Regions from separate parts of the Pseudochelatococcus sp. G4_1912 genome, predicted to be linked through region 1. Evidence: predicted binding sites of a transcription regulator. Region 1 holds the regulator's gene; each other region holds the start of a gene.

Region 1 (7,847 bases):
CGCACGGTCGTGATTGAGACGGAGCATGCACAATCCGCAACAGTATGTGGCTTTCGATCCGATCTAGATATGTTGGTTGCTTGCCTAGCGCATTCATGGCGGTCGTTCAAGCATCTGCAATGCACAGAATGTTCGCTTGCGCACAAATACGCACGTCGTTTATAAGGCGAAAGAGCAACCATGGCAATAAATTAATAACTAAAAACAATAGGTTACAAAAATATAATTAAATTTTGAGTGTCTTTTATCAATCGATTAATGCGTTAATTTTTATCAGCAACAAAGCTTTTGCCAACATATTTACACCCCCGCAGAGCTTCTGCGAGGGCGCTTCATGCTTGGGTTACGCTGCTAATATCGATTTCAGCGACTTATCAAGAAGATTCAACAGGGCAGACTTAAATTTAAGCTGCAGCCAACCGATCTCGAATCCGCGCAATGCTTTCATCACGGCCAAGCACGTTCATGACATCAAACAGGCCGGGAGAAGTGGCACGACCTGTGAGTGCAGCGCGCAGAGGCTGGGCAACTTGGCCAAGCTTTACACCTGCTTCTAACGCAGCCTCGCGTACTACAGCCTCCGTTGCTTCCGGCGTCCACTCGGACAATGCAGAAAGTTTATCAGCCACGGCGATCAAGCGCTCTTGCCCTCCGTTGCCAAGCAAGGAAAGCGCTTTCTCATCAAGCGCCAATGGGCGAGATGCGAAAATAAAGTATGCACTTTCAATGAGTTCAATAAGTGTCTTTGCACGTTCCTTGAGGCCCGGCATTGCAGCAAGAAATTGGGCGCGTGTATTTTCATCAAGGGTTGCGGGCAACCCACGAGCAGGTCCTATCTCAGGCAAAATGCGTTCGACGGCTGCCACAAGATCGGCATCAGCGGCAGCGCGCATATAGTGGCCGTTAAGGTTCTCTAGCTTAGCCAAGTCGAATCGTGCAGGAGAGCGACCAATCGTTTCCAGGCTAAACGCAGCAATCATTTCTTCTGTGGAGAAGATTTCCTGATCACCATGGCTCCACCCAAGTCGAACCAGATAGTTGCGCAGAGCTTCAGGCAAATAGCCCATGGCACGATAGGCATCGGCCCCTAAAGCGCCATGTCGCTTCGACAGTTTTGCGCCGTCAGGCCCATGGATTAGAGGAATATGCGCCATTGTAGGCACATTCCACCCGAGCGCTTCATATATATGTTTTTGCCGTGCGGCATTGGTGAGATGGTCATCACCGCGAATGATATGAGTTACGCCCATATCGTGGTCATCTACAACAACCGCGAGCATATAGGTTGGGGTACCGTCAGAGCGTAACAGCACGAGATCGTCGAGGTTTTCGTTCTGCCATGCAACGCGGCCCTGCACTTCATCCTCAATGACGGTTTCACCGGTTTGAGGTGCTTTCAAACGGACAACAGGGCGAACATCTTTGGGGGCCTCGGCCGGATCCCGATCACGCCAGCGCCCGTCATAACGCATGGGCCGACCTTCAGCACGGGCTTGTTCGCGCATGGTTTCGAGCTCTTGCTGCGAAGCGTAGCAATAATAAGCACGGCCACTCGCGAGTAACATTGCAGCTACTTCCTGGTGACGCTCCACACGTGAAAACTGGAATACAGCCTCACCATCCCAATCGAGACCTAACCAGCGCAGGCCATCAAAAATTGCTTCAACGGCGGCCTCAGTTGAACGTTCGCGATCGGTATCCTCGATGCGCAAAAGCATCTTGCCATTATGGTGCTTGGCATAAAGCCAGTTGAAGAGCGCAGTGCGTGCGCCTCCGATGTGCAAATAGCCGGTAGGGGAAGGCGCAAAACGCGTTACGACAGGTGCAGTCATTGCAGCGGATAATCCGAAAACGTTGAGACCAAGGGTGACAAACCATGCCAGTTGCGTCAGTTATGACAGACAATTATGTCAAAACATCCTTGGCGCAAGCATGCGGAATGGCAATAATGGGCGGTGTAGCACGACTTTACGCCGTCGGGTAGAGAGTGAAGCAAGAGATTGCACGGCGAGGGGTGTGGGCAATCGATGATTGGGGCGCGACGGTGGGGCATGACATGGTTAGTTCGTCCATTTGGCTGGGCAAGAATTAGATATGTCGATTTTCATGATTTTTGGTCTCACTGGTATATGCTTATATCACGCTGGTTTCATATCGAGATGGAACGTCGGCGTTTATTTTTATGGCTACCGGTTGCTTATGGTCTGGGCGTAGCTTTTTATTTTTCAGCTGATCGGGAACCATCAATATGGGCCGCCCCTATTGCTGCCATAGCTATGATTTCAATGGCTGTGGCCTTGCGCAACCATTGGCGATACCAGCTTTTCACTTTGTTTATCGGAATGGTGTTTCTAGGTTTTTTCGTGGCTTCATTCCGTACAGAGATGGTGAGGGAACCTGTTCTCGATCATACTATGATTGTGCCGCTACAGGGCTTCGTGCGCTCTGTTGATGAGCGTCTGCAAGGCCCCAGGGCAGTAATTGATGTCATCAAAATGGGTGATTTGCAGCCAGATAAACAGCCTGCCCATGTGCGTGTGAGCTTCCGCAGAGGGAGTGAAGTTGTCCCTGGAACCATAATTTCTACGGTTGCGCGCATGGTCCCGCCGCCAGAACCTGCACGACCTGGTGGGTATGATTTTGCACGTGATGCATTTTTTAATGGTATTGGCGCTGTGGGCTCGGTCAATGGCAAGGTGGAGCTTGCTGCGGATAATCCATATACAGCCAATTACGGTTCGCGACTCATTGCCTGGATTGATTTCCATCGGAATGCGCTTACGCGCCGGATTTTGCAAAGTGCTGGTGGACCAGAAATGCCAGCAACATCAGGTGGGGATCGGCGCAAGGCTATTGCACAGGTGCGAGCGCAGGAAGCCGCTTTCGTAGCTGCCCTTGTGACCGGAAAACGCGGTATGCTTTCGGATGAAACCAATGAGGCGCTGCGAGCAGCGGGCATTTATCATGTGGTTTCTATCGGCGGCTTTCATATGACCCTGGTTGCGGGAACGATTTTCTTTCTAACCCGTGCGCTTCTCGCGCTCGTGCCAGGCTTGGCATTGCTCTATCCCATTCGAAAAATGGCAGCAGTGACAGGTATCATTGGAGCAAGTCTTTATTGCATTTTCTCGGGAGCAGGGATCGATACGCAACGCGCGCTCTTCGTGACTATAATTGTCATGGGCGCGATTCTCGTAGATCGGCCAGCGCTCTCTATGCGCAACCTTGCGCTTTCCGCGCTAGTCTGTCTGACTTTTCAGCCGGAAACCTTGCTTGGGCCAAGCTTCCAGATGTCCTTTGCGGGTGTTGCGGCGCTCATTGCCTTATTTGAACGCTGGGAAAACAATGACTCAGTTGGCGCTATAATGCCTTTACGTGAAGGCGGTAAACTGAATTTGTCTCTCGATGGGTATCCGGGAAGTAAGCTTTATCGGATGATTTTGGCCAGCCTGGCTACAACAATAGTTGCTATGCTCGCGACTGGCCCCTTTAGCACTTATCACTTCCAGACGCTGAACCCATGGGGGTTAGTGGGGAATGCATTTGGTCTGCCATTGGTTGAGCTTTTGGTGATGCCGCTGTCATTCGCCGCTGTTTTGCTTCATCCATTAGGGCTGGATGGTCCGTTTTGGTATCTTGCCGGTCTTGCTTCTGTTCCTGTCCTGGAAGGATCCAGGATCGTCGCAAACTTTGAGGGCTCAAGCGTCGTGGTGCCTGCATTTGGCGCAGGTGTGCTGGCACTTATGGTTCTTGCCCTGTTATGGGGATGTTTGTGGTCAACGCCTTTGCGGTGGCTGGCCGTTTTGCCTGCTGGATTGGGGATAGCGCTCGCTGCAGCACCAGACCGTCCCGACATTCGCATTGATCGCGAGGGGCGGGGAGCAGCTGTGCGTGCGGTAAACGGACGTTTTGTTATTCTGGGCAGACCATCAGGGTTCGTTGTAGAGCAATGGCTACGTGCGGATGGAGATGCCCGACGTGTTAAAGACCCCAGCCTCAAAGAAAATGTTGCATGTGATAAGCTTGGCTGTGTCACAACATTGCACGATGGGCGCAGTATTGCTTTTGCTCTCGATCAACGGGCTGCGGAAGAAGATTGTAAACGCGCCACCATTTTCATAACCCGCTGGCGGACGCCAAAGAACTGTGCCGCAAAGTATATTATTGATCGGAATGATCTTGAGCGATACGGCTCAATCGCTGGTACTTTTAAGGGAGACTCCTTGTTTCTCAAAGGCTTGCGCGATATTAATGTTATCGCGCAAGCCTTTAATAAGAATGATCAAAGCAGCTTTGCTGAAGAGATCGGCAGGCCTTGGAGACGTAACAGCAGTCAGTAGCGGCGCACCAGGCTGATAAGCTTGCCCTGAATGCGCACCCGATCCGGCCCCAGCACACGCGTTTCATAGGCAGGATTAGCTGCTTCTAGAGCAATGGAAGAGCCCCGCTTGCGCAAACGTTTTAACGTGGCTTCTTCATCATCAATAAGTGCGACAATAATATCGCCTGTATCAGCATTATCCTGCTTGCGAAGAATAACCGTATCGCCATCTAGAATACCAGCGTCGATCATGGAATCGCCACGGACCTCAAGTGCAAAATGCTCCCCAGTCGTTAGCAACTCGGGTGGAATGCTAAGAGAATGGCTATTGCTCTGGATAGCGCTGATCGGCGTACCTGCTGAAATTCGTCCCATAACAGGTACCAGAATACCATTCGCATCAGATCCGCTGCTATCACCGCTATAACGCTCGGCTTGTTGCCAATCCACGTTGCCGCGCGTACTGATTGGTGGGCGGCCAAGGCCTCCCTCCACAATACTGGGGCTGAAGCGGGTGCGTTGTGCTGGTACAGTGGGCACCTCAGGCATGCGAATAACTTCAATTGCACGCGCTCTATTAGGCAAACGGCGGATAAAACCGCGTTCTTCCAATGCAATTATCAGGCGGTGAATGCCCGATTTTGAGCGTAGATCGAGTGCATCTTTCATCTCATCGAACGAAGGTGGAACCCCAGATTCCCGCATGCGTTCATGAATAAATCGAAGCAGATCGTGTTGCTTACGCGTCAACATGGTCTACATGTCCTTCCAGGGTCTTTGTCGAGTGAATTTCACATAATTGAATTTTCGAAACGAAGCACGAACACCATATAAGTTCTTTATGTGTTCCGCAAGCGTATCTTCAACAAAGACCCCTAAAAATTCACTTTTTGATAACTTTATTCACTGGTAATGATAAGGAGTGTATAATTCAGGGGATACTATAGCTTTGCGCTTTCGCGAAATCTGTATCACCCTGCATTATCAGTAATATTTCCCTATTTGATGCTCGCGCATACTAACGAGAGGCGGTGGCTGCTTACTATTTATATATCCAGGTCAGACGCAAAGGCAGCGTGTTCTTGAATAAATGAGAAACGGGCCTCTGGCTTATTACCCATTAATCGTTCAACAGCATCGCTTGTTTCGGGCCGCATGTCATCATTGACCACAACGCGCAAGAGCATCCGCTTGCGTGGGTCCATGGTAGTTTCCTTCAATTGTGCCGGCATCATCTCACCGAGACCTTTGAAGCGACCAATCTCTGCTTTCTTTCCCTTGAAGACGGTCTTCATCAGTTCTTGCCGATGCGCATCATCGCGCGCATAGACAGTTTTTCCGCCATGGCTAAGGCGGTATAGCGGGGGCACAGCCAGATAAAGGTGCTTTTCATCGATCAAACGTGGTGTCTGGCGCCAGAAGAACGTGATCAGGAGCGATGCGATATGTGCACCATCGACGTCAGCATCGGTCATGATGATGACCTTATCATAACGTAGATCCGCGCTTTTATAATTTGCGCCTGTGCCACAACCCAAAGCCAGCATCAGATCAGAGATTTGCTGATTTTGGGCTAGTTTATCGCGTCCGGCTGAGGCCACGTTGAGAATTTTTCCGCGCAAAGGCAGGATGGCTTGCGAGGCGCGATCGCGTGCCTGTTTGGCTGATCCACCTGCCGAATCTCCCTCAACAAGAAAAAGCTCAGAACCTGCTGCGCCTGCTTTGGTGCAATCTGCAAGTTTGCCTGGCAGGCGCAAGCGTCGGGTTGCCGTCTTGCGTGCAACTTCCTTCTCCGCCCTTCGACGAAGACGCTCTTCAGCACGCTCTACTGTCCAATCAAGTAGTCGCGATGCTTGCTGCGGAGAGGCCGCGAGCCAGTGATCAAAAGCATCGCGAACGGCGCTTTCAACAATCCGCGCAGCTTCTGTGGTCGCCAGACGATCTTTGGTTTGTCCCTGGAACTCTGGCTCGCGGATAAATACCGACAGCATAGCCGCACATGACACCATAATGTCATCCGCCGTGAGCTGTGCTGCACGCTTGCTCTGGTTCACGCGCTCAGCATGATCGCGCAGTCCACGCAATAAAGCTGTACGCAGGCCTTGTTCATGCGTGCCACCTTCAGGAGTTGGGATTGTGTTACAATAAGACGCTACATGACCATCTTCTTGCACATACCAGGCAATGGCCCACTCTAGTGATCCATGCCCACCTGACTTGGTGCCGTTCGTCGATTTATCAATACGCCCTGAAAAGACGGTATCAACAACCAGTTCGCGTCCCTCAATTTCCTGCGTCAGATAATCCTTCAAGCCACCAGGAAAACGGAATGTAGCTTCAGTGGGCACTTTACTTGCGGCAGTCAACAGTTCTGGCGCACAACGCCAGCGGATTTCGATGCCACCGAACAAAAACGCTTTGGAGCGCGCCATGCGGAAAAGACGACCGGGATCAAATCGTGCATCAACGCCAAAAATCTGAGCATCAGGTTTGAAGCGTACCTTTGTGCCTCGCCGGTTCTGGATGCGTCCTAGCGTTTCAAGTGGTCCTAATGGCAGGCCACGGGAAAACACCTGGCGATATAGAATCTGTCCGCGGGCAACCTCAACTTCCAGCCTTTCAGACAGTGCATTTACCACCGAAACGCCGACGCCATGCAAGCCGCCCGAAGTCTCATATACCTTGGAGTCGAATTTACCGCCCGCATGAAGCGTCGTTAGAATAACTTCAAGCGCTGATTTATCGGGAAACTTGGGATGAGGATCAATCGGAATACCGCGGCCGTTATCAGTCACGCTCAAGAAACCATCCGCCTCAAGCTCGACCTCGATAAAGCCGGCATGACCTGCGACAGCTTCATCCATGGCATTGTCGATGACTTCGGCGAAAAGATGATGCAAGGCCTTTTCATCCGTGCCGCCAATATACATGCCCGGACGGCGCCGCACCGGCTCAAGCCCCTCCAACACCTCGATAGAGGACGCGTCATAAGCGACTTCACCAGTTGCGGGAGAAGCGCTAGACAACGGTGTGCTCGCGCGTGAGGGACGCGTTGTTTCTGCCTTAGAGGGCGCGCTTTTCCTGATGAGTGGCGCTGGAGCGCCTGCTCTGTCATCGCCATCATCAGAGGAGCTGTCTGCAATGCTTGCGGGAATGCTCACAGCTGTGCCTGCGCTGTCTACGGCCGAGCCGAAAAGATCGCTGTCATCTATCATCGTGCTCGCCCAATTTCATCACAATCAACGTCATGCCCATTCATATGCTCAAAGATCAGACGCTGCTATTTGCACCATAGAGGCGCTCTTGTCGATAAGCGCCAACACAAGGTTCGCAAGTTCTGCGTGTTCCGTATGAAAGGATACGCAAAGCTCTCTAACCAACCGTTTCGGCATCCATGAACAATAGCTGCTCACCTACCTTCGAAAAATGCCTCGGTGAATCACCTCAAATACACCGTGAACGGATAGGAAACATGCAGTTGTGAGCGCATATGTCAAGATGAAGATGAATTTTGACGGCATTTGCT
Region 2 (7,847 bases), 1.1 Mb from region 1:
TCTCTCATTAATTTGGGGGTGTGAAATGGCGTTCTTATCCAGTGGATTTTGTTGAGTAGGGTGTTTTTTAATGGCATTTATCGCATGTCTTTTTCTTTTTGTTATTGCCAGTCTTCTTGTTCTGTTCAATTGGCGCCGTACGGGAGTAGTGCTGTATGCGACGTCAATAATTTTTTTTCTGGCGCTAGCTTGTGGTCCTATTCCATTATGGTTGTTAGATAAATTGCAATCCCCATATGCTTCTAAGCCGGTAATTGAATGGGGTGCTCGTAATGTGATTGTTTTGCTTGGTGCTGGTACAGAGAAAGTTCCCCATGCAGGCCAAGTTGAACCACGCATATTTTCTCACTCGCGTCTTATTGAAACTATTGGCCTCTATACCGAATGTCGCAAGACGGAGGCAGATTGCAAAATCATTATTAGTGGTGGCGATGCCTTTAAAAATGGTGCTCCAGAAGCATTAATCTATCAAGACGAGTTGGTTCGTGCGGGTGTAGATTCTGCTAATGTGATAGCAGAAGCCGATAGTATGAATACTTGGCAGAACGCACAGTTTTCAAGCGCGATATTGCAGAAATATAATGCTGACAACATTCTGCTTGTATCATCTGGACTTCATTTGCACCGCAGTATGCTGTATTTTGAACACTTTGGCGTTAAGGTCAGTCCTATACGTTCAGACTATCTGGGTGCATTGCCGTCTTTGTTGCCATCATCGTTCAATCTTGCAGCTGCTGACTTTGCGATACATGAATATATCGGTATCATTCGCTATTATCTGTATAATGCATTTGGCAAGAATCCCGCACGAGTGTTACCAGGTGAAGCATGAGGTTTAAAAGTAGATATTTTTATCTATGAAAGACCTAATATAACGCTGCAATGGTGCTTCCTAAAATATTGAATCCATACCTTCTTTAGGTATGTTCGTTGATTGGCGATATGGAATGTCACTAACAGAACAACAAGCGCCGACTGCGAGCGGTACACGTACTTTCGTGGTCGGTCCCTATCTCACGCGCCGCAAAGTTCGAGTGGGTACTGTACCCCTTAGTGCGGATGAACTTGCTTCTGCGCGTGATCCTGAAGCGCGTATGGAAGAGGCAATAGGGCTCGCGCGTGCTATTGAGCTTGAGGTTGTGCGCTCTATTATCCTCAGCCTTGATGCCGTGCGACCCTCAACCTTTCTTGGCAAGGGGCGTGTTGAGGAGATAACCGAAGCTGTGAAGGCTGAGGAGATCGGCCTTGTAGTGATGGATTGCGCGCTTTCGCCTGTGCAGCAACGCAATCTTGAGCGTGCATGGGGCGTGAAAGTCATTGATCGCACAGGACTTATTCTTGAAATCTTTGGCAGTCGCGCGCACACGCGAGAAGGTACGCTTCAGGTGGAGCTTGCGCATCTGACTTATCAGAAGAGCCGTTTGGTGCGCTCATGGACCCACCTTGAGCGCCAACGCGGTGGTTTCGGGTTTCTTGGCGGTCCGGGTGAAACGCAGATAGAAGCGGACAGGCGGATTATTCTTGAGCGGATGACACGTCTTGAACGGGACCTTGATACAGTCAAGCGCACTCGTTCGCTGCATCGCGCTAGTCGTCGGCGTGTTCCTTATCCGATCGTGGCGCTTGTCGGCTATACAAATGCAGGCAAATCAACGCTTTTCAATCGGCTGTCTTCGGCAGAAGTCATGGCTGAGGATATGCTGTTTGCCACGCTTGACCCAACTGCGCGTTCCGTGAAACTGCCGCACGGTGGCAAGGCAATTCTGTCGGATACAGTCGGATTTATTTCCGACTTGCCGACAATGCTGGTCGCAGCTTTCCGTGCCACGCTGGAAGATGTTATTGAGGCTGATGTGCTGCTTCACGTGCGTGATGTATCGCATGGCGATACGCAGGCGCAAGCAGCTGATGTTAATGCCATCTTGCACGAACTTGGTATTGATGACACGGCAGATGCAGAAAATGGTGGCCGCATTATCGAGGTGTGGAACAAGGTTGATTTGTTAAATGAAGATGAGCGCACGCGTCTGATCAACATCGCTGAAGGACGGTCCGCTAATCAGCGTCCAGTATTAATTTCTGCCCAAACAGGTGAGGGGACTGAGCGCCTGCTGGCAGCCATAGAAGCGCGGATAGCGAAGGGCAGGCGGGTTTATCTTGTCAATTTGCAACCGACAGAAGGCGCCTTGCTGAATTGGCTGCATGAAGAAACGGAAGTGCTGGAACGGCGTACCGATGCAGAAGGACGCTTGATGGTTGTTGTGCGGATTGCGCCTGAAAAAGAGCCGCGCTTACTTAATCGCTGCCCGGATGCGCGTGCCATCCGTTAAAATAGAGTGAGTATTTTTCACTCTATTTTTCAATGTAATCAGATGAACTCAGCTAAAGCTCTGGGCTATGTTACGCGGCAGCAGTCGGCAGCTGTTTTTTAGCTTCACGCCAGAGGTTTTCCATCTCTTCCAGTGATGCCTCGTTAATTGTTTTTCCCGTTTTATCAATATGCTCTTCAATGTATTTAAAGCGTCTCTCGAATTTTCTGTTTGTCGAACGTGTGGCTTCTTCCGGGTCTATACCCAAGTGACGCGCCAGATTGGCAACGGAAAACAACAGGTCGCCAATTTCGTCTTTAACAGCTTTAGCATCACCGATTTGAATGGCTTCCTCAACCTCAGCCAGTTCTTCATGTACCTTGGCGATAACGTCATGAGTATCGGTCCAGTCAAAGCCCACCTGCGCTGCTTTGCTTTGCAGCTTTTCAGCGCGCATAAGGGCTGGCATGTTCTGCGGCACTCCGTCGAGTAGACTGTCGGGTGCGTCATCACTGCCTTTGCGCGCCTGCTTTTCCAGAGCCTTAATGTTCACCCAGAGTTCTTTTACCTCGTCTGGAGAGAGCGTGCCGATATCACCAAAGATATGAGGATGGCGCCGAATGAGCTTTTCGGTGATTGCTTCCACGACATCACCGAAATTAAATATTCCGCTTTCTTCGGCTATCCGAGAGTGGAATACGACCTGAAGTAGCAGGTCGCCTAATTCCTCGCGCAGGTCGTCGAGATTATCGCGGGCGATCGCATCAGCAACCTCGTAAGCTTCTTCGATGGTGTAGGGTGCGATGCTGGCAAAGTCCTGGTTGATATCCCAGGGGCAGCCCGTTTCAGGTTGACGCAATGCCTCCATAATGTCCAGCAGACGGGCAATGTCACGCGATGGGGTCATTCGAATATCCTTATACCGCTACCTTTGTAGCGCCAAATCAGTCAGTACATGCTCTCAAAGAATGAATCGCATAATCGTGATTATGGAACCATTAGGTTGGATTCTGTTATGATGAAAGACTTGCAATGGTATACATTCATTTATGAGGCGTCGTTAAGTGCGCTTGGACGATGCGCGCGGGCGTAGCGTGGGGGCTTGGGCAGATCGAAACCCAAACATTCCGCTGCGCGCCATCCCCAATGCGGATCAGTCAGAAATGGTCTCGCTAGCGCTACAAAGTCCGCTGCGCCACTTGTGAGGACGCTTTCGGCCTCATCTGGCGTGCGGATCATGCCAACGGCACGCGTTGTAATGCCCGATTGTTTGCGTACTTCGCGGGCCAGCGGAATTTGATACAGTGGTCCAACAGGAATATTGGCGCCAGGTGCAATCGAGCCACTGGAGACGCATACAAAAGCTAGCCCCGTATCTTTAAGTGCGCCAGCAAGGCTAACGGCGTCATCGACTGTGATGCCACCTTCAATCCAATCAGTTCCAGTGATCCGCGCGCCGAGTGGCATGCCCTTCGGCAATGCCTTGCGTACGGCTTCCGCGACGCGTAGAGGAAAAGCATGTCTGCGATCACGTATGCCGCCATAGGCGTCGTCACGATGGTTTGAGATGGCAGAGGTGAATGAATGCAACAGATAGCCATGCGCCAAATGAAGTTCGATAACATCAAATCCGATGCGGTGAGCGCGCAAGGCTGCGGCTACGAATGCATCTTCTATGCGCTGCAAACCTGGATCATCCAAGGCCAATGGCATCTGCCAGCCTTCATCAAACGGAATTGCTGAAGGAGCAAATGGATGCCAGGATTCCTCGCCCAGTGATGGATCTACAGACAGTGGGCCGCCGCCTTCCCAAGGTAGTTTACTGGCTGCCTTACGTCCTGCATGAGCAATCTGGATGCCAAAGCGTGTGCCTGGTAGTGCTACCGATTTAGCTGCTGCAAGAGTTCTTGCCAGCGCATATTCACATGCATCGTTATAGAGGCCGAGGCAGTGGCGTGAAATACGTCCGGCACGCTCAATAGCTGTAGCTTCAACCACTACAAGGCCCGCGCCCGACATTGCAAGGCTCATGAGATGTTGAAGATGCCAGTCGCTTGCAACCCCGTCATTGGCTGCATATTGGCACATTGGTGCAACAACAAGGCGATTAGGCAGCTCGACATCATCAAGCGCAATGGGCGAAAATAATGCTGACGTGGACATCCACTGTGCTCCTTGCATGCATCAATCTTCACGCTACGCTGATAGAGGCAGAAGTTTTTATGTATCCATGCCTCATGGATAGAAGTTTAATGCGCTCCGCTTCTCTAAAGCCGCCGATGCTCTAAACAGCGCTCATCATTACCGTATGCGCTTCAGTCCCAGCGTGCGAAACCGCACAGATCAGAAAATCTGCGGGTTCCGCAGCTTGAGACTTGATAACCCTTAGAACGGAATATCGTCGTCCAGATCATTTGAGTAGGATGGTTGGCTGCTGCCCTGCCCGCCGGATGATCTATCGCTCATAGCTGGACGTGAGGGCTCTGCACCGCCAAAGCTGCCGCCGCCATAACCGCCAGCGCCACCTGCACCCATATCGTCGCCACCCCCGCCGCTGCGGCTGTCGAGGATCGTCAATTCACCACGGAAGCGTTGCAGAACGACCTCTGTCGTGTAGCGCTCCTGGCCATCCTTATCCTGATACTTGCGGGTTTGCAGCTGGCCTTCAATATAAACCTTGGTGCCTTTACGCAGATATTGTTCTGCAATGCGAGCCAGGTTTTCGTTGAAAATGACAACGTTGTGCCATTCCGTCCGCTCCTTGCGCTCTCCAGAAGCCTTGTCACGCCATGTTTCAGACGTGGCAATGCGCATGCTGACAACTGGTTCGCCCGAATTCATGCGCCGTACTTCTGGATCGCGCCCCAGATTTCCGACGAGAATAACCTTGTTCACGCTGCCTGCCATACCAATCTCCTCCTGATGCGGATATCACTCATGATCCGGACAATACTCAAAACCCAGATGTCAGCTAGAGCCAACATGCAATTCAATGTGCTTATCCCCGCCCTGAATGCGCTTTATGCGCCATATCGAGCAAATAGGACGTGACGCTCTCAATCCATCTTCAGGTATTGCCAGAAAGCAGCCTGTGTAAAACGATGAAAATTGTTCTTGAAATGTTCCTAACTCAATGCAACATTGATTGCAAGGCCGCTTTTCAGCAAATGCACAGCGCAAGTTGATGCAAATGTCGTATAATTTGCGCCCTTGAGATGAATGAACGCAAACAGCCGGTGACCAATGGCCTCTCTTGATGACTTTTTCGATGGATCGACGCTGGCAGCTACGGCCTCTCGCCATGTTATCAGCATTCGTGGTGCACGTGAGCACAACCTTAAGAATGTCGATCTGACGATCCCGCGTGACAGGCTGGTTGTGTTTACGGGGCTTTCAGGTTCTGGAAAGTCGTCGCTTGCGTTTGATACCATCTATGCCGAGGGCCAGCGGCGCTATGTTGAGTCGCTTTCGGCTTATGCGCGTCAGTTTCTGGAAATGATGCAGAAGCCCGACGTTGATCAGATCGACGGGCTATCGCCCGCCATTTCCATCGAGCAGAAAACGACGTCGCGTAATCCGCGTTCGACCGTGGGAACGGTTACCGAGATTTATGACTACATGCGCCTTTTATGGGCGCGGGTAGGTATTCCCTACTCTCCCGCTACGGGCCTGCCGATTGAAAGCCAGACCATCAGTCAGATGGCGGATCGTGTTATGGCGTTGCCTGAAAAAACGCGCGTTTTCCTGCTCGCGCCTGTCGTCCGCGGGCGGAAGGGCGAATATCGCAAGGAGCTTGCGGATTTTCTCAAGCGCGGATTTCAGCGGGTGAAAATCGACGGCGAGTTCTATGAAATTGCAGATGCTCCAACACTCGATAAGAAGCTAAAGCACGATATTGATGTGGTGGTTGACCGCCTTGTGGTGCGGGCTGACATGTCGGCGCGTCTGTCTGAATCATTGGAGGCGGCGCTTGAATTGGCTGATGGCATTGCTGTGCTGGAATTTGCCGATGAGAAGGACGACAAGGGCGCCGCGCGGCGTATGATCTTGTCGTCCAAATTCGCATGCCCTGTTTCAGGCTTTACGATACCCGAGATTGAGCCACGGCTATTTTCATTCAACAACCCTTATGGCGCATGTCCCAAGTGCGATGGCTTGGGGCGGGAAATGCATGTATCGGCAGATCTTGTCGTGCCTGATGATACACGCACCTTACGCGATGGCGCTGTTGCACCGTGGGCTAAATCGACATCTCCCTATTACGGCCAGACGCTTGATGCGCTCTCAGCCCATTTCGGCGAGGATACCACAACGAAATGGTCGGAGCTTTCCGATGCACTGCGTAATGCGATATTATATGGCACGGGGCGTGAGAAAGTGCGCATCCTCTATGCGGATGGCAATAAGTCTTACGAGGTCAACAAGGCGTTTGAGGGTGTAATCCCTAACTTGCAACGCCGTTGGAAAGAAACGGATAGTGAGTGGGCGCGCGAGGATATTTCCCGCTTTATGTCGGAAACGCCTTGTGAGGCTTGTAATGGTTATCGGCTGAAGCCGGAAGCGCTTGCGGTGAAGATTGCCGGGCTGCACATTAGCCAAGTCGGGCAAATGTCAGTGAGTGAAGCGCGGGATTGGTTCGAGGCCACGCCAGCAACGCTTACTGAACAGCAAAATGCCATTGCGGTGCGCATTCTGAAGGAAATCCGCGATCGCCTGACCTTCCTGCTCGATGTTGGGCTTGAGTATCTGACATTATCCCGCGCATCTGGTTCGCTGTCAGGGGGCGAGAGTCAGCGCATCCGGCTGGCTTCCCAGATCGGCTCTGGGCTCACGGGTGTGCTTTATGTATTGGATGAGCCCTCGATCGGCTTGCACCAGCGCGACAACGAGCGGTTGCTGCAGACATTGAAGCGTCTGCGCGATCTCGGCAATACGGTTATCGTGGTGGAACATGACGAGGATGCCATTCTGCAGGCTGATTATGTTGTCGATGTTGGGCCAGGGGCCGGCATTCATGGCGGGCAGATTGTGGCGCAGGGCAAGCCAGAGGCGCTGCTGAAGGATACCAATTCGCTGACAGCCAAATATCTGACTGGTGAGTTGTCAGTGCCCGTGCCAGACAAACGCCGCAAGCCTAAGAAAGACCGCATGTTGACGCTTAGTGGCGCGCGCGGCAACAATCTCAAAAATGTGAAGGCGGCATTTCCGCTAGGCACTTTTACGTGCGTTTCAGGTGTATCTGGTGGTGGCAAATCAACGCTTGTCATTGATACGCTTTATCAGGCCGTTGCCAGGCGCTTGAACGGGGCGATAACCCACCCTGCCCCGTTTGATACCCTTGAAGGGCTTGAGCATCTCGATAAGGTAATCGACATTGATCAATCACCTATCGGCCGCACGCCGCGCTCCAATCCGGCGACCTATACGGGGGCGTTCACGCCTATCCGCGAATGGTTCGCTGGATTGCCTGAAGCAAAAGCGCGTGGCTATCAGGCAGGTCGCTTTTCATTCAACGTAAAGGGTGGACGGTGCGAGGCG
Region 3 (7,847 bases), 1.1 Mb from region 1:
GGCTTTGGAACACGCTATCTGAATATATATCTTTTCCAGTAGGAATGATAAGTGACTACTTTAATTTGTATAAAGGACGTCAGGAAATAGCGCGTAAAGCTGAAGCTTCCTTCATAGCTAAAAACAATACATTGATAGACGCGCTTCGGGTAAAAAAAGAAAATTCAGCAGTTACATGCAGCAACATCAAGAGCAAGATTGAAGATTTTCTAAATAAAACAGAAAATCAGGTCTCGGCGGAGAAAATTTCTAACATCATCGAACTGATTACTGTTGGAGAGAACATTGCCACAGCTTTATTTTCATCCCGGCATGACCCAGAAGGCAAGCTCGTTTTAGAAATTAATGGGCAAGAATATGAAATTGAGAGTAACAGCTACACAACCCTTGCGCTTAGCTGGTATATGATGGCGTCCGCCGCCTCTCAAGATGTACTTCGCAATACTATAGATGCCAGCTACGCCAGTTTGGCCAGTGATATGCTTGAATCCGGCACGTTTATAATGAAAGATCCGGATCAACGCATTTACAAATTCCTTACAAGTAATAAAGAATCGTATAAGCGCATATCAACGCATTTCGCAGAGCGCGTAGGGCATGATGAGAAGTTTATTGTGCCAGGAGTGCTCGTCAAACCTCTTCAAAATGGGATTGAAGACTTTGAAAGGCGCATGCCTGGTCAAAGCGGCACGATACTTTTTGATTGCCTCAAGCCCAGCGAAAACGATGGCGTATCCGAGTTATTTGTAAAGTTTGAAAGCACCGGCTGTCCGCCGTTGTTCAATAGTGCCACAAATGCTGACTTACGCACGTCATCTTTAGTCGCTTATGCTGCGATACAGCATCATTTGGAGCATACTTTCAGCTTCTTGGGATCACGCGGCTCGCATACTCCTAGCGCTAACACCCAAAATGTTCGTCAGGAACATCTATATAAAGGCGTCCTAGAGCATATATACAAAAAAATAATATCTATATTTGAAAAAGCAGGAAATTTAGATCAAACGCCTGCCGGTTTATACATTGGCAACAAGCAATCCTCTTCTGATATTTCTAAGAAAATGAAAAAGTTTGGCCTTCCTGCTGCAAAGAGGGAGATTAATGCACTTATTGCAGAAGCTACTACCAAGAAATGTCGGGGCATTCGAAAGGAAGCCCTGAATCTTCTTGCTGATATCTTGCGGGAAACGCAGCGACTCGGCCTTGCCTCAGATCAATATGGAATTGAGAGAAGGGGAGCAGAAGTTCATATCTCCCTGAACCCCTCTGAAGTAGAGCAAAACATACATCAGGCAGATAGAAACTACGTACCACAGACAAATGTTGTAACGGCAGATGATATGCCGATGAGTAGTCTTTTAAATGACTCAGAAACAGCAAGCTCTGCGTTTTCACGTGGAATCTTTGGGGGCTCTGTCGTTCAGAATATGCTTCGAGGATCCTCTCTCTATAAACTCGATGAGGATTCAGCCACTACAACAAACAAGCTCATTCAACATGGAAGCGAACAGAAAGCGGAAATTCACCTCTCCCTGAACTCCTCCCAAGTAACTAATAATACCGATATTGCACCGGCAAACGATGCGCTCACAAGTTCACGAGACACTTTAGGAAACTTTGGGGTTCAGGATACGATTCTGACGCCTTCCCTTAATGAACACGATGATGCAAGCTTATTCGTTACAACAAACGAACATGTTCAATATGAAAGCGAGCAGGAAGCGGAAGCGCATATCCTACTGAATTCCCCACAAGCAGATAACAATTCCGATGTTGTAACGACAGACGGCATATCAATGAGCGACATATCTGATAGCTCAGATATGATAAGCTCTACATCTGCACGCCGTTCCTTTGGAGTTTCTGGTGAACAGAATACGATTCTGACATCATCTCTCAATGAACAAGATGATGAAATTTCAATTGCTACAACAAATGAATCCATCGCCTCCCAGAACGATATCCCTGCACTGGATACCATTCAATCAACGGCGAAAAATGCTGCCTCGTCAGATGAAGTTTCGCCCCCTCCCGGTCCTCCTCCAACTGAAAACGACACCAAGAAAACTGCGGGTATTTTTGACTCTATATTTTCATGGATTGGTAGCTGGGCGAGCTATTTCACTAACCTTATAAAATACCTTATCCGTTGGTAATTAATAGCTCAGACGGGAGAATAACCTGGAGACCAAGCAACCAAAGGTGAAGCCAGAAGCCTGCTCTCAGCTTGCAAAAACGAGGAGAGCAGGGTCGTGTTCATGGTTCATGTGGTCTCTAGTTTTCTGTCTACCCCTCAAATTCCAGCGTGGTAATTGCATCGCCTCGCCGTGTAACCTTTTCCGCTGATATGCGGATTTGACCAATATCATCCTGCGCCTGCCGGAAATGCGTATCAAGCTTTTCCACACGATCGCGCAGACGCCCCACATCATCAAGCATGCGGCGCACTTCGGTCTGGATGGTTTGAGCCTCTTCACGCATCCGCGCATCACGCACTAGAGATTGAACGAGCTGTATTGCCATTGTTAAAAGAGAGGGGGAGACAATAACCACACGCGCACGGTTTGCTCTTTGCACCAGATCATCAAAATGCTCATGCAGATCGGCATAAACTGATTCCGAAGGCACAAACAGAAGCGCCATATTCTGCGTTTCTCCCGGGATGAGATATTTGTCAGCAATGTCACGGATATGAATGCCGACATCATTTCTCACGCGCTGGATCGCACGTTTTTTAGCTTCGACATCTTGGGCGTCGCGAAACGCTGAAATGCCTTCCAGCGGAAATTTGGCATCAATAACGAGCGGCGCATCACCCGGCAGACTCACAAGGCAATCAGGCCGCTTGCCATTGGCCAATGTTGGCTGAAATTGGTAAGCATTCATAGGCAGGCCATCACGCACGATTGCCTCCATACGCCCCTGTCCAAATGCTCCACGCGCCTGCTTGTTTGCAAGCACATCCTTCAACCCCACAACATGACTGGTTAATTCGGAGAGGTTTTTCTGTGCCGCATCAATCAGCGCTAATCGTTCATTGAGGCTGCTAAGGTGTGTAACGGTTTGTTGCGCAGAAGATTCCAGGTTCTGTCCAACACGATGCTGCAATCCTTCCAGCCGTTCAGCTACAAAGCGGGCGAGATCATTTTGCCGTGTGCCGAAAATCTCCGCGACGGTTTGCATCCGCCCCGTCATTTGCGCCTGCAAGTTATGCATTTCATTTATGCGCGCATCCAGATCCCGGGCGCGTTCATCTGCCAAGAAAGTCTCATCGCGTCGCGAGCGAATAAAGCCTGAAAGCTGCAACGCAATAATGACAAGAAGAACGAGCGCAGCAATACCCGCGCCCGCAACAAGATGCGCCAGCTGAAATGCATGGCCAAAAAGGATAATAGTGTCATTCATATTGCTACTTTAACCGATTCGCGCATTAATGCGAACAAAAAAAGAACGATGAAGTGATGTCCTTATATTGACCTGAATGAAAAGAATGCTTATCTCGCATGGATTGAGGTTAGAGGCAGCATGACAATTCTTCCCATTCTTGTGATTCCCGACCCCCGGCTAAAGATGGTTTCCGAGCCGGTGGAGGCTATTACCGATGATATACGCAAGCTCGTCACAGACATGTACGAGACCATGTATGACGCGCCCGGCATTGGGCTTGCAGCCATACAGGTTGGTGTAGCAAAGCGCTTGCTTGTGGTGGACGTAGGTAGCCGGGAGGAGGGGCAACAGCCACTCACGGTCATCAATCCTGAAATCATTTGGGAATCTGATGATGAGTTCCGCATCCATCAGGAAGGATGCCTATCGATTCCGGAATATTTTGAGGAAGTCGAGCGACCAGCATGCATTCGCATGCGCTATATGGACCTTGATGGAAATACACAGGAAATTGATGCCGATGGATTGCTGGCTACGTGCTTGCAGCATGAAATAGACCACCTTAATGGTGTGCTGTTTATTGATCATCTATCAAAACTCAAGCGCGATAGAGTCAATCGTAAATTTGCCAAGGCGGCAAAGGCTGGCGTCTGACAGCGCTGCTCAGGCAATGTCTAGTTAAGGAGAAACGGGCACAGGCATGGCGACACTCGACACTGCAACGGGGATCATATCCGACCGAACCCGGGAGATGACGCAGCAATCCGTTTGGCGCGCGATGAGGCCAGATGATCTGGGGCATGTACACGCCATCGGCGTGCATGTTCATCCCAGCTATCCTGAGCGCATCGAAGTGTATCAAGAGCGGCTTCGGTTATATCCGAATGGATGCTATGTGTTTGAGATAAATAACGAGATTTATGGATATGTTATCAGCCACCCCTGGCATCCGATGAGGCCTCCCAAGCTTGATAGCCTGGTTGTGGCAATGCCAACTTTTCCTGCAACCTTCTATATCCATGATCTTGCACTACTGCCGCAGGCACGTGGCAATGGGGCGGGGGCTGGCGCTGTTGATGTGCTGGTTGATCATGCGCAAGCTATCGGTCTTGCGGATATCTCTTTGGTCGCGGTGAACAACTCCCTTCCATTCTGGCGCGGGCAGGGGTTTGAGACCATTTCGGATGATGCAATCACAGCTACTTTATCAAGCTATGATGACGATGCTCAATTCATGGTGCGCACGCTCGACATTTAGCTGCGCGATTGGTGCATCAGCTGTATTGTAATTGAGGAAAAAGCCTCTATAAGACACTGGTGCTCGTCTGACACCCTTGGAGGCTCGAGCGCTTTCGTGAACCGAAGGTTCAGGGCCGTGCATAATGCGCGGCTGTTTGTGTTTTCGGTATTCGTTGTATTGCCGCAAGGATTGGGTGGTCTATCCCTTCGATCCTGCGACTGACTATTTAAGGATTAAAAATATGTCCGCTGCCAAAACGGCTGCAAAACAGCTTAAGGCCACGGCGCGCGATGGGGTTGGCAAGGGGGCTGCCCGTGCAATTCGTCGTCAGGGTCAGGTTCCTGCTGTGATTTATGGCCTCGGTGCACCTGCACAGCCAATCGCACTGAATTTCAATGAGACGAAGCGTCTTATTTACGCCGGTGGCTTCCTCAGCACGCTCTTCGAAATCGAAGTTGATGGCAAGAAGACCCGCGTTATTCCTCGCGACTACCAGCTTGACAAGGTGAAGGATTTCCCACTTCACGTTGACTTCCTGCGCGTTGCACAGGGCGCAAAGATTGAAGTTGAAGTGCCGCTGCACTTCATCAACCAGGATAAATGCCCTGCAATCAAGAACGGCGGCTCGCTGAACATCGTTCACCACAAGATTGCACTGGTTGTTGCTGCTGACGCGATTCCTGACTTCGTCGAGGTTGATGTGAGCAAGCTTGAAATCGGCTCTTCGATCCACGCTGACGGCCTCGTGCTGCCTAAGGGCGCGGAGTTCGGCGCAATCGAAAGCGACTTCACTGTTGTAACCGTGACAGCTCCGATTGCTAGCGCAACGACGGAAACCGCTGAAGCGTAATCGCTAATGGACAGGCGCGTTAAACAACGCGCCTGTTCCTGCTTTATAAAGATAGAGCATTCCATATATAAATAAGCCTTGAGGGGGCGTTATGCAGCTCATCGTCGGACTGGGAAACCCGGGCGACCGCTATGCGCGCAACCGCCACAATATCGGCTTTATGGCGGTAGAGGCAATTGCCCGCGCCCATAATGCGCCGCCATGGCGCAAACGTTTTCTGGGCATGACAACAGAGGTTGTGCTGGGGACAGAGCGAACGCTGTTGCTATTGCCGCAAACCTATATGAACGAATCCGGTCGCGCCGTCAGTGAAGCTGCACAGTTCTATAAAATACCGCTCAATGATATCGCCGTCTTGCACGATGAGCTTGATTTGGCTCCTGCAAAGCTGCGCATCAAGACAGGCGGTGGCAATGCCGGCCATAACGGATTGCGCTCGATTACCGCACAAGTAGGCAACGAATACCGGCGTGTGCGCCTTGGTATCGGACACCCTGGCGATAAGGCGCGCGTTCATGGTTATGTACTGGGCGACTTTGCAAAAACAGAATTTGACTGGGTAGATGACCTTACCCGTGCTATTGCCGACAACGCAGCGTTGTTAGCCAAGGGCGATGACGTCACTTTCCAAAACCGTGTACATCTGGCTATGGAAGGACGCGGTTGGGGAGATGTCAAAAACATCAGTGAACGTGCATCAGGTTGACGTTAACTGAAGTGCGCCCCACAAAATTGATTATTAATCACGTATAAGAGCTCCGCTGGGGCTTTGCTTTAACGAAAGGGGCGGCGGCGGGCGTCGCTGTTGAGGATCATGGGTTTCAAATGCGGCATTGTTGGACTGCCTAATGTTGGCAAGTCCACTCTCTTCAACGCACTGACGCAGACAGCGGCAGCGCAGGCAGCAAACTATCCGTTCTGCACAATTGAGCCTAATGTGGGCGATGTTGCGGTTCCAGATTCTCGCCTCGATATCCTAGCAAACATCGCATCATCCGGGCAGATTATCCCAACGCGCCTGACGTTTGTTGATATCGCTGGCCTCGTACGGGGCGCATCGCGCGGGGAGGGGCTTGGGAACCAGTTCCTGGGAAATATCCGCGAAGTTGATGCCATTGCCCACGTTGTACGTTGCTTTGAAGATGGCGACATTACGCATGTTGAAGGCAAGATAGATCCGATCAACGATATTGAGACGATTGAGACCGAGCTGATGCTGGCCGATCTCGATAGTCTTGAGAAGCGCGTCATTGCGCTGGAGAAAAAAGCACGCGGGCAGGATAAGGAAGCGAAAGAGGCGCTTGATCTCATTAATCGCACCCTGCCATTGCTGCGTGACGGCAAACCCGCTCGCCTTGTCGAGCTAAAGCCGGAAGAAGAGCGCACATTCGCAGGACTTGGCCTGCTAACCTCAAAGCCAGTACTTTATGTATGCAATGTCGATGAAGGTTCGGCTGAGGCAGGTAATGAGTTCTCGGCGCGGGTGTTTGCACGTGCCAAGGAGGAAGGGGCTGTGGCTGTCGTTGTATCCGCAAAGATCGAGAGCGAAATCGCAGTTTTACCCCTTGAAGAGCAGAAAGATTATCTTGATGCCATTGGCCTTGAAGAGCCTGGCCTGAATCGGGTTATCCGCGCAGGCTATGGGCTGCTTGGACTTGTGACCTATTTCACAATTGGCCCGAAAGAAGCACGCGCCTGGACAATTACGGCCGGCACACGCGCACCGCAAGCAGCTGGCGTGATCCATTCGGATTTCGAAAAAGGCTTCATCCGCTCTGAAACAATTGCCTATGACGATTACGTAGCATTTAAGGGTGAATCTGGAGCGCGTGAGGCTGGCAAATTCCGGCTTGAGGGTAAAGATTACGTTGTTGCAGACGGAGACGTGCTGCACTTCCGTTTTGCTAACTAGTAAAGCTGCTGTGCACCTTCGCAAATTGCATAATTGGGACCTAACGCCCACTCAAGCCATTGCGCTGCAAAAAGAATTGCAGGCGCAGATCATCCATGAGCCCATCGATGTTGATGCGGTGGCGCTTGTGGCTGGTGTTGATGTGAGTGTTAAAAATGGCATATCGCAGGCGGCTGTTGTTGTCTGCGCTTTGCCAAATTTTAAGGTGATCGAAGTGGCTCTCGCTACGCTGCCAACACCTTTTCCATATGTGCCGGGTCTACTTACATTTCGCGAAGGGCCAGTGCTCATCGAAGCCTTTTCACAGCTACGCCATGAGCCAGATGCTTTCCTTTTTGACGGTCAGGGGATAGCGCATCCGCGTCGGATAGGCGTAGCAGCACATATGGGATTGCTACTTGATCGTCCCAGCGTAGGTTGCGGAAAAACGCGGTTATGCGGCTATCATGGTGAACCTG
Region 4 (7,847 bases), 800 kb from region 1:
TGTGAGCGCAGGTATTATAGGCCGCCTTTCTGCTTCGGAAGCTATTAAGCTTGATAGTCGTGTTCTGCGTTTTCTATCAGAGCCTGAGATTCAAGCTCTTAAAGAAAAATATAAAGCTGACATTCTTGCTGTTAAGCATGCTCGTATACCAGCTCATATTAAGGGGTTGAATGCACGTGCAGGCCAAGCAGAAGACATTTCGATTGAAGAATTCAAAGCGCTTAGCCTCCATGATGGACAATATCTATCAGGAGCAGCTAAGGATATTTTATTAGAGTATCTTCTAGCGTTGCCATCTGTCGAAGCTATCAATGGTGAAGAGCATGTTTTGCGCATGTTATCGGAAGATCAGATTGCTGTTATTATTGAAAAGCATAAACAATCTTTGCCCTCAGAGAAGTTGAACGCGCTTGCAGCGCCGGAACAAAGCGTTTCGGTTGATGAGATCAACGAGCTTGGTTTTATTGATAGGAAAAACTTATCTTTTGCGGTGCTGAATAACCTCCAGCATGATGAAATCGAGCAGCTTTCAGGCGAAGTGTTAAATGATCTTAGTATCGACGCGTATGAAAACTTAGATTCGGACGTAATTAATTATCTTTCAGAGGATAAGAAAGGGCTTGGAAGTCTTTCGGCTCATGTGCTGAATAAGCTTCCGGAAGTTACGCTTGTATCGCTTTCGTCTGGGATATTTCAGCATCTTTCTTCGGAGACTTTAAAAAACCTAGAGTCCCGGGTTCTGAATGGGTCTGGACTTGATCTGGCGAAATGTCTTGCAGATGAGGTGAAAGAAAAGCTTTCAGTTAAACCAATAAGGTGGTTTGGCGAAATTTCTGATGTATCGACTCCGAATATATTAACGAAGATTAGAGGTGGAGAGCGTTTATACTGGATTAGCAAAAGAGATGGGCTGATTGATGGTTTGTTCTCGCGGCCTGATCGTTTTTCATCCTTTTCAGGCGATGCTTCATACTCGATCTAATGCCGGCATTGATGTGAAGGTTCATTTAGATTAAACAGCGATCCTGTATCTCAGAGAATAGTCAGATAAGTGACAATCAGGTTGATTTTGCTGAGATGCTTTGTCCGCGGGATAGGTTGGCAGGTTCCCGTTTATCATTGTATCGCCTCAGATTGAAAGAGTATGCTCATGCCCGCCCCGCTTAACCTTGATCCCGCGCTTGTCGAGGCCGCCCGGACCTCGGCCGCCTGGCCATTCGAGGAAGCGCGCAAACTTGTTGCGCGTCTTGAGCGTGCAGGCGATAAACGGGAAAGTACACGTCCCGTGCTGTTCGAGACGGGATATGGTCCATCGGGATTGCCGCACATCGGCACTTTTGGAGAGGTGGCGCGCACGTCAATGGTGCGGCATGCTTTCCGTGTGCTGACGGAAGACCGCATTCCCACCCGCCTGATCGCATTTTCGGACGATCTCGATGGCCTGCGCAAAGTGCCGGATAACATCCCGAATAAGGAACTGATCGCACAGCATCTAGGCCGCCCGCTCACGGAAGTGCCGGACCCATTCGGCACCCATGCGAGTTTTGGCGCGCACAACAATGCGCGGCTGCAAGCGTTTCTGGATGCATTCGGTTTCGATTATGAATTCCGCTCATCGACGGCGGCTTATACGAGCGGCGTGTTTGATGAGACGTTGCTGCATATGCTGCGTAATTATGATGCGGTGATGAAGGTAATGCTTCCAAGCTTGCGGGCTGAGCGTGCACAGAGCTATTCGCCGTTCCTGCCGATCCACCCGAAGACGCGGATCGTTATGCAGGTTCCGATTGAGGAAGTGAACGCGGAAGCTGGCACGATTGTTTGGCGTGATCCCGAAACCAGTGAGCGCTTTGAGACGCCGGTGACGGGTGGCCACGTCAAGCTGCAATGGAAGCCCGACTGGGCCATGCGCTGGGTTGCGCTGGGCGTTGATTATGAAATGGCAGGGAAGGATCTGATCGACTCGGTCAAGCTCTCTGGCCAGATCGCGCGTGTGCTGGGTGGTGAGCAGCCGGAAGGGTTCAATTATGAGCTATTCCTTGATGATAAGGGCGGCAAGATCTCCAAGTCGAAGGGCAACGGCCTGACTATCGACGAGTGGCTGCGCTATGGTACGCCTGAGAGTCTTGCGCTGTTCATGTTCAACAAGCCACGTGAGGCCAAGCGGCTGTACTTTGATGTGATCCCGCGCCACGTTGATGATTATCTTGCATTCCTTGGCAACTATGGCCGGCAGGATTGGAAGATGCGCCTTGGCAATCCGGTATGGCACCTCCATGCCGGTAACCCGCCTGCGCCGGAAATCATTGGTGAGGCGCAGGCTGGCAGCCGTGGCACACAGCTGAGCTTTGCAATGCTGTTGAACCTCGCAGCCGTCGCTAACTCCGAGGATAAGGCTGTGTTGTGGGGCTTCATCCAGCGGTATGCGCCCGGTACTTCGCCGCAAACCCATCCGCAGCTCGATCGCCTTGTCGGCTATGCGATCAATTACTTCCGCGACTTCGTTAAGCCAGCCAAGACTTATGCCGAGCCGACGGAAGAAGAGCGTGCAGCCCTTGCTGATCTGTCGGCAGAGCTGGAGCGCCACGCGGGTTCGACCGATGCGGAAGCGTTGCAGAACGCAGTTTATGAGATCGGCCGTACGCATTTCCCCGATACGAGCGGTAAGTCGAAAAGTCCGGATGGGCGCCCTGGCGTCTCGCAGACGTGGTTTTCGACCCTCTATCGTATTTTGTTCGGAGAAGAGCGCGGGCCACGTTTCGGTTCTTTTGTAGCGCTCTACGGCGTTGCAGAAACCCGCACACTGATTGAGGTCGGCCTATCAGGTGATCTCAAGCGCTCGCATGAGGCGTTTCTGGCAGAACGCGGGCAGCAGTAAAAGCGCTGGAGTGCTGATCAAAAGAGGCTTAGCTGTTGAGCTTGCGGCGGCGCACCGCGGAATAGATCCGTGCGCAGCCGCGGCTGACGTTTGAGATAGCCTATACGGCGCAGGGCAACCTCAAACCGGCGACCTATCATTGCTGCATAAGGGCCCGTGCCCGTCATCCGCTCGTTCCAGCGTGCGTCATAATCCTTGCCACCACGTGCATCGCGAATGAGCGACAGCACGTGGCGTGCTTTGTCTGGATAGTGTGTCACCAGCCATTCAACCACGAGATCGCGCACTTCCAGCGGCAGCCGTAACAGCACGTAACCTGCCTCGCGCGCGCCGGCCTCGTAAGCTGCCTCCAGAATAGCCTCGATTTCGCTGTCGTTCATTGCAGGGATGATCGGTGCGACCATGACTGAAACAGGAATGCCTGCAGCACTCAACTGTCGCATTGCTTCCAGCCGTTTATAAGGTGCGGATGCGCGGGGCTCCATTGTTCTTGCAAGCTTTGCGTCTAGCGTGGTCACTGATAAAGCAACACACACCAGCCCGCGTTCGGCCATCTGTGCCAGCAAGTCGATATCGCGCATGACAAGCGCTGATTTGGTGACAATGCTGACCGGATGCCCCATTCGGCAAAGCACTTCAAGAATGCCGCGCATTAGCTGGTATTGCCGCTCAATAGGCTGATAGGGGTCGGTATTCGTGCCAATGGCCAAAGTGCGTGGTACGTAACCGGGTTTTGATAGTTCCTTTTCAAGCAATTGCCGTGCATCGGGTTTTGCAAACAGCCTGGATTCAAAGTCAAGTCCAGGTGACAGCCCGAGGTAGGCATGAGTTGGTCGTGCAAAACAATAAACGCAGCCGTGTTCACAACCGCGGTACGGATTGAGTGATCGATCAAAGGGAATGTCAGGTGATGCGTTGCGCGTGATAACACTGCGTGCCTTATCAATCAGCACCTCGGTCCTGATAGGGGGAAGCTCGTCCGGCTCTCCCCAGCCGTCATCCATATCCTCAAGATGGGTAGGTTCAAACCGCGCAGCCGGATTCGAAACCGCGCCCCGCCCCCGCCGACGCTGGGGATCAACCATGGGGGCCGTTGATTGAGGGGCATCGGTCATCGTTGCTATCCTCTGAGAGCCTGTGCGCGCAGGTCCGGATATGGTGTTATTCATCTTCCAGCTAGCCATAGCGTTAAACGCACAATTCGAACAAATTATGATTTTAGATAGAACATATAAGAAACTATGTAAAGCGCCGAGTCGGAATCTGTGCTGAATCTGCCAATTTCAGTGAGACAGTCTGTGAACAGGGCTGTTGATGAGCGTATGGCTATTAGGTGATAGTGAAAGCTTTGGTGCATAAGTTTGATCCTGTGGTGGAGGGGTGGGATGACCGAGCAGGGACGACGTAAACGTGTGATAGGCATCGATGCGGAGCAAGATGCTCTTCAGCAGGCTGTTTTTGCATTTCTGATGCGCCCTGAAAGCCACGGCGTAACGGATGAGATCAAACGGATTGATACCCATGGTGCCGTGGTATTTCTTGCTGGGGATCACGTTTATAAGGTCAAGCGCGCGGTGCGTTACTCATTTATGGATTTTTCAACGCTCGAAAAACGACGCGCTGTATGTGAAGCAGAAATAGCAGTAAACAGCGCCAATGCACCGGGTATTTATCTGGGTGTCGTTCCCATCTTGCGTGCAGATAAAGAGTTCCAGCTAGGCAAAGACGGTGCCGATATGGAGGGCGATATTGTTGAGTGGGCCGTACACATGAGGCGCTTCGATGAAGCATCGACGCTTGATCACTTGGTGATGCGCAACAATCTGCCGTCTGATATCGCACACACTTTGGCTGCTATGGTTGTGCGTGCGCATCGAAATGCACCGATGGTGCCTGATCCGCTATCCTCGGTGGTTGAGCTAGGGCGCTATGTTCGCCGCAATGCGGAGGCACTTTCCGAGCGGCCAGATCTTTTTCCGCCAGAGCGCGTATTAGCGGTAAAGGCTGCAGGACTTGCTGCGCTTGATGACCTGCAGGCGCTTTTGCTTGCACGGGCAGAGGCCGGTGATGTTCGACACTGCCATGGTGATATGCACTTGCGCAACATTGTATTGATCGATGGCGCGCCAGTGCTTTTCGATGCAATCGAGTTCGATGATAGCATTGCAACTGTTGATTTATTGTACGACCTTGCATTTCTGCTGATGGATTTGTGGGAACGTGGATTACATGATGTCGCTAATGGAGTGCTTAACCGCTATCTGTGGGCGCGCGGGCATGAGAGGGATCTTGCTGGATTAGCTGCGTTGCCGTTTTTCCTCAGCTTGCGTGCTGGTGTAAGGGCAATGGTGACAGCTGTGGCCTTGCCGCATTTGCAAGATAAGGAGTTGGAGCAGGCCCAAGCCGAGGCTTGCAGATATCTGGCAATGGCCGAAGGGTTTCTCTCTCCGCAGCCAGTGCGGCTTATGGCGATTGGTGGTCTTTCAGGCTCTGGTAAAAGCACACTTGCGCGGTTTCTTGCGCCTGATATCGGGCGGCCAGTGGGAGCTGTGCATCTGCGTTCGGACATTGAAAGAAAGACGTTGTTTAATGTTGCTGAAACAACGCGTCTCCCGCCGGAAGCTTATACCTTGGCTGTGACGACGGAGGTTTATGCGCGGTTACGACGGCGTGCAGAATTAGCGCTAAGAGCCGGCCAAAGTGTGATTGTTGACGCCGTATATGCAACAGAAGTTGAACGCCTCGAAATTGAAAATGTTGCGCGCCATGTGGGCGTTCGCTTCGATGGCTTTTGGCTTGAGGCACCAATGTCAACGCTGGAAGCGCGCGTTGAGGCGCGTATCAATGATGCCTCAGATGCAGATACAGCGGTAGTGCGCCGTCAATCAACCTACGATATAGGCGCAATCTCCTGGAATATTGTACAGAGTGATACGGCGCCTCAGATGGCTTTGGCTGATGTGCGGCATCTACTCGATTGATCACATCATGCAATTGAGAAGTGCGCAGCCTTCTGATTTATCAGCATTATCGAGGGTAAATTTTGTCTTGCAACTACGCAGAGATGTTATGGCTTGGTGCTGTCTCAGCTATTGCCTTTTGCAAGGCGCGAAAATCTCTCCAGGCGAGGCGTTTCTGTAAGGGTTGGCGTAGCAAATATGCTGGATGCAGTGTTGCAAGCGCGCGAATTTCACGTTGGCCTGTATTGTAGGTAAACCACCTTCCGCGTGTGCGCAAAATGCCTTCCCTCACCCCGAGCAACGCCTGAACCGATGGTCCCCCAAGACATACCAGAATGTCCGGGTTGCATAGTTCGATCTGACGCTGGATGAAGGGGTGGCAGGCTGCCGCTTCCTGAGGGGTGGGCGTGCGGTTACCCGGCGGTCGCCATGGTACGATATTGGCGATATAAACGTCCTCCGCACGTGAGAGACCAATGGCCTTCAGCATGCGATCAAGCAATTGCCCGGAGCGCCCTACGAAGGGAACACCTTGAAGATCCTCATCACGACCGGGTGCTTCGCCGACAAACATAACCCGAGCTTGCGGATTCCCGTCCGAGAATACCAGATTTTTAGCTGTGGCTTTTAGTCCGCATCCGTCAAAAGTTGCGAGAGCTTCGCGCAGCGCGGGTAGCGTATCGGCATTACGAGCAAGTTCGCGTGCAGCCCGGGCCGTTTCATCAATCGTTTCAAGTGCTAGCGAGACAGAAGGTACAGCTGCAGATTGGGGCTTGGCATTCACGCCATGTGGTTGCGCAATGGGCACGTGGGCCGAAGCAATAGCAGCGCGGGCTACAGCGCTATCTTGAAAGCGATCTCGCGGTAGCTCGTCAATAGCGCAATCAACACCTGCCTCGATATAAAAATCGAGGAGGGCTTCGATGGCGTTGGGCATGCTGCCAAAGGAAATCATGTTAGACATGGGTGCAGTATAGGCTATTGTCGGATAGAAAGAAAATGCCCATCCACAGCGCCGATCGGGATAACTGCCCCTCATTCCAATCGGCGTATTGAGACTATTGTATCAATTCAGAATTAGACATCGATTCTTGGGCGCGCTGAACGCGTGTACAAAAAATGAAACCTCACTTTTGCAAGGTTTCATCGATATCAAGCTGCGACTGCAGCGCTATTCTTGCCTAAGCGCAGACCGGTTTCTGCATCGAATAGATAAACAGACTCAACCGGAATACGGATGGAGATCTGTTGGCCCTGCTGGAGTTCGCCATGTGAGGTGATCGATAGGATTGTGTTTACACCAGCAAATGTGCCATGCACCAAGCGCCCGGAACCCAGTTCTTCCACCATATCGACAGTAAATGTATGAGCACCTGCCTGACCATGAGGCACAATTTCAACTTCTTCCGGCCGGAAACCAACTGAAACAGGTGTGCCCGGAGTTGGAACTGCTACATCAGCTGTGATCGTTAGAGCTGTAGTATCATCCAGGCCAATTTTGCCACCAGAAAGCACCTTGCCCTCGAAGAAGTTCATAGGCGGGGAGCCAATGAAGCTGCCAACAAACCGCGATGCGGGTTGGTGGTAAATCTCGGCTGGCGTTCCCACTTGCTCCACGCGACCATTGTTCATGACAACCAGCATGTCCGCCAAGGTCATGGCTTCTACCTGATCATGTGTAACGAAAATGCTGGTTGCCTTGAGGCGCTGATGCAGCTTGCGGATTTCAACACGCATTTGTACGCGCAGCATTGCATCAAGGTTCGAAAGTGGCTCATCGAACAGGAACACCTTCGGTTCACGGATCATGGCGCGGCCCATGGCAACGCGCTGACGCTGGCCACCAGAAAGGGCAGAAGGGCGACGATCAAGGAAGTTGGCTAGGCCAAGCGATGCTGCAATCTTCTCAACCCGTTCGCGACGGACAGCTTTTGGCACGCCAGCGACTTTGAGACCGTAACCGATATTTTCGGCAACAGTCATGTGCGGATAAAGCGCATAGTTCTGGA

Evidence for each region. Region 1 encodes LexA, which represses DNA repair genes until DNA is damaged. Its sites were predicted from a motif close to TGTTCNNNNTGTGTTCNG; they were not measured.
Region 2: the regulator LexA is predicted to act here: its motif matches at 5,419-5,436, upstream of uvrA (excinuclease ABC subunit UvrA).
Region 3: the regulator LexA is predicted to act here: its motif matches at 3,436-3,453, upstream of VRZ32_RS07800 (DNA recombination protein RmuC).
Region 4: the regulator LexA is predicted to act here: its motif matches at 4,102-4,119, upstream of VRZ32_RS09335 (PA0069 family radical SAM protein).

Annotation. Positions count from the first base shown of each region.
Region 1 is NZ_JAZDRL010000002.1:1,244,817-1,252,663, forward strand. Features, by position in the region: gene gltX (glutamate--tRNA ligase) at 405-1,832, opposite strand; gene VRZ32_RS12960 (ComEC/Rec2 family competence protein) at 2,160-4,340, shown strand; gene lexA (transcriptional repressor LexA) at 4,334-5,074, opposite strand; gene parE (DNA topoisomerase IV subunit B) at 5,368-7,536, opposite strand.
Region 2 is NZ_JAZDRL010000002.1:165,650-173,496, reverse strand. Features, by position in the region: gene VRZ32_RS08005 (YdcF family protein) at 71-832, shown strand; gene hflX (GTPase HflX) at 948-2,330, shown strand; gene mazG (nucleoside triphosphate pyrophosphohydrolase) at 2,401-3,216, opposite strand; gene VRZ32_RS07990 (NADH:flavin oxidoreductase/NADH oxidase) at 3,357-4,472, opposite strand; gene ssb (single-stranded DNA-binding protein) at 4,695-5,216, opposite strand; gene uvrA (excinuclease ABC subunit UvrA) at 5,553-7,847, shown strand, end outside.
Region 3 is NZ_JAZDRL010000002.1:129,194-137,040, forward strand. Features, by position in the region: gene VRZ32_RS07795 (hypothetical protein) at 1-2,156, shown strand, start outside; gene VRZ32_RS07800 (DNA recombination protein RmuC) at 2,287-3,405, opposite strand; gene def (peptide deformylase) at 3,526-4,041, shown strand; gene VRZ32_RS07810 (GNAT family N-acetyltransferase) at 4,088-4,645, shown strand; gene VRZ32_RS07815 (50S ribosomal protein L25/general stress protein Ctc) at 4,869-5,477, shown strand; gene pth (aminoacyl-tRNA hydrolase) at 5,569-6,183, shown strand; gene ychF (redox-regulated ATPase YchF) at 6,292-7,389, shown strand; gene nfi (deoxyribonuclease V) at 7,415-7,847, shown strand, end outside.
Region 4 is NZ_JAZDRL010000002.1:445,812-453,658, reverse strand. Features, by position in the region: gene VRZ32_RS09345 (hypothetical protein) at 1-982, shown strand, start outside; gene VRZ32_RS09340 (lysine--tRNA ligase) at 1,151-2,878, shown strand; gene VRZ32_RS09335 (PA0069 family radical SAM protein) at 2,896-3,993, opposite strand; gene VRZ32_RS09330 (AAA family ATPase) at 4,264-5,859, shown strand; gene VRZ32_RS09325 (uracil-DNA glycosylase) at 5,933-6,793, opposite strand; gene VRZ32_RS09320 (ABC transporter ATP-binding protein) at 6,991-7,847, opposite strand, start outside.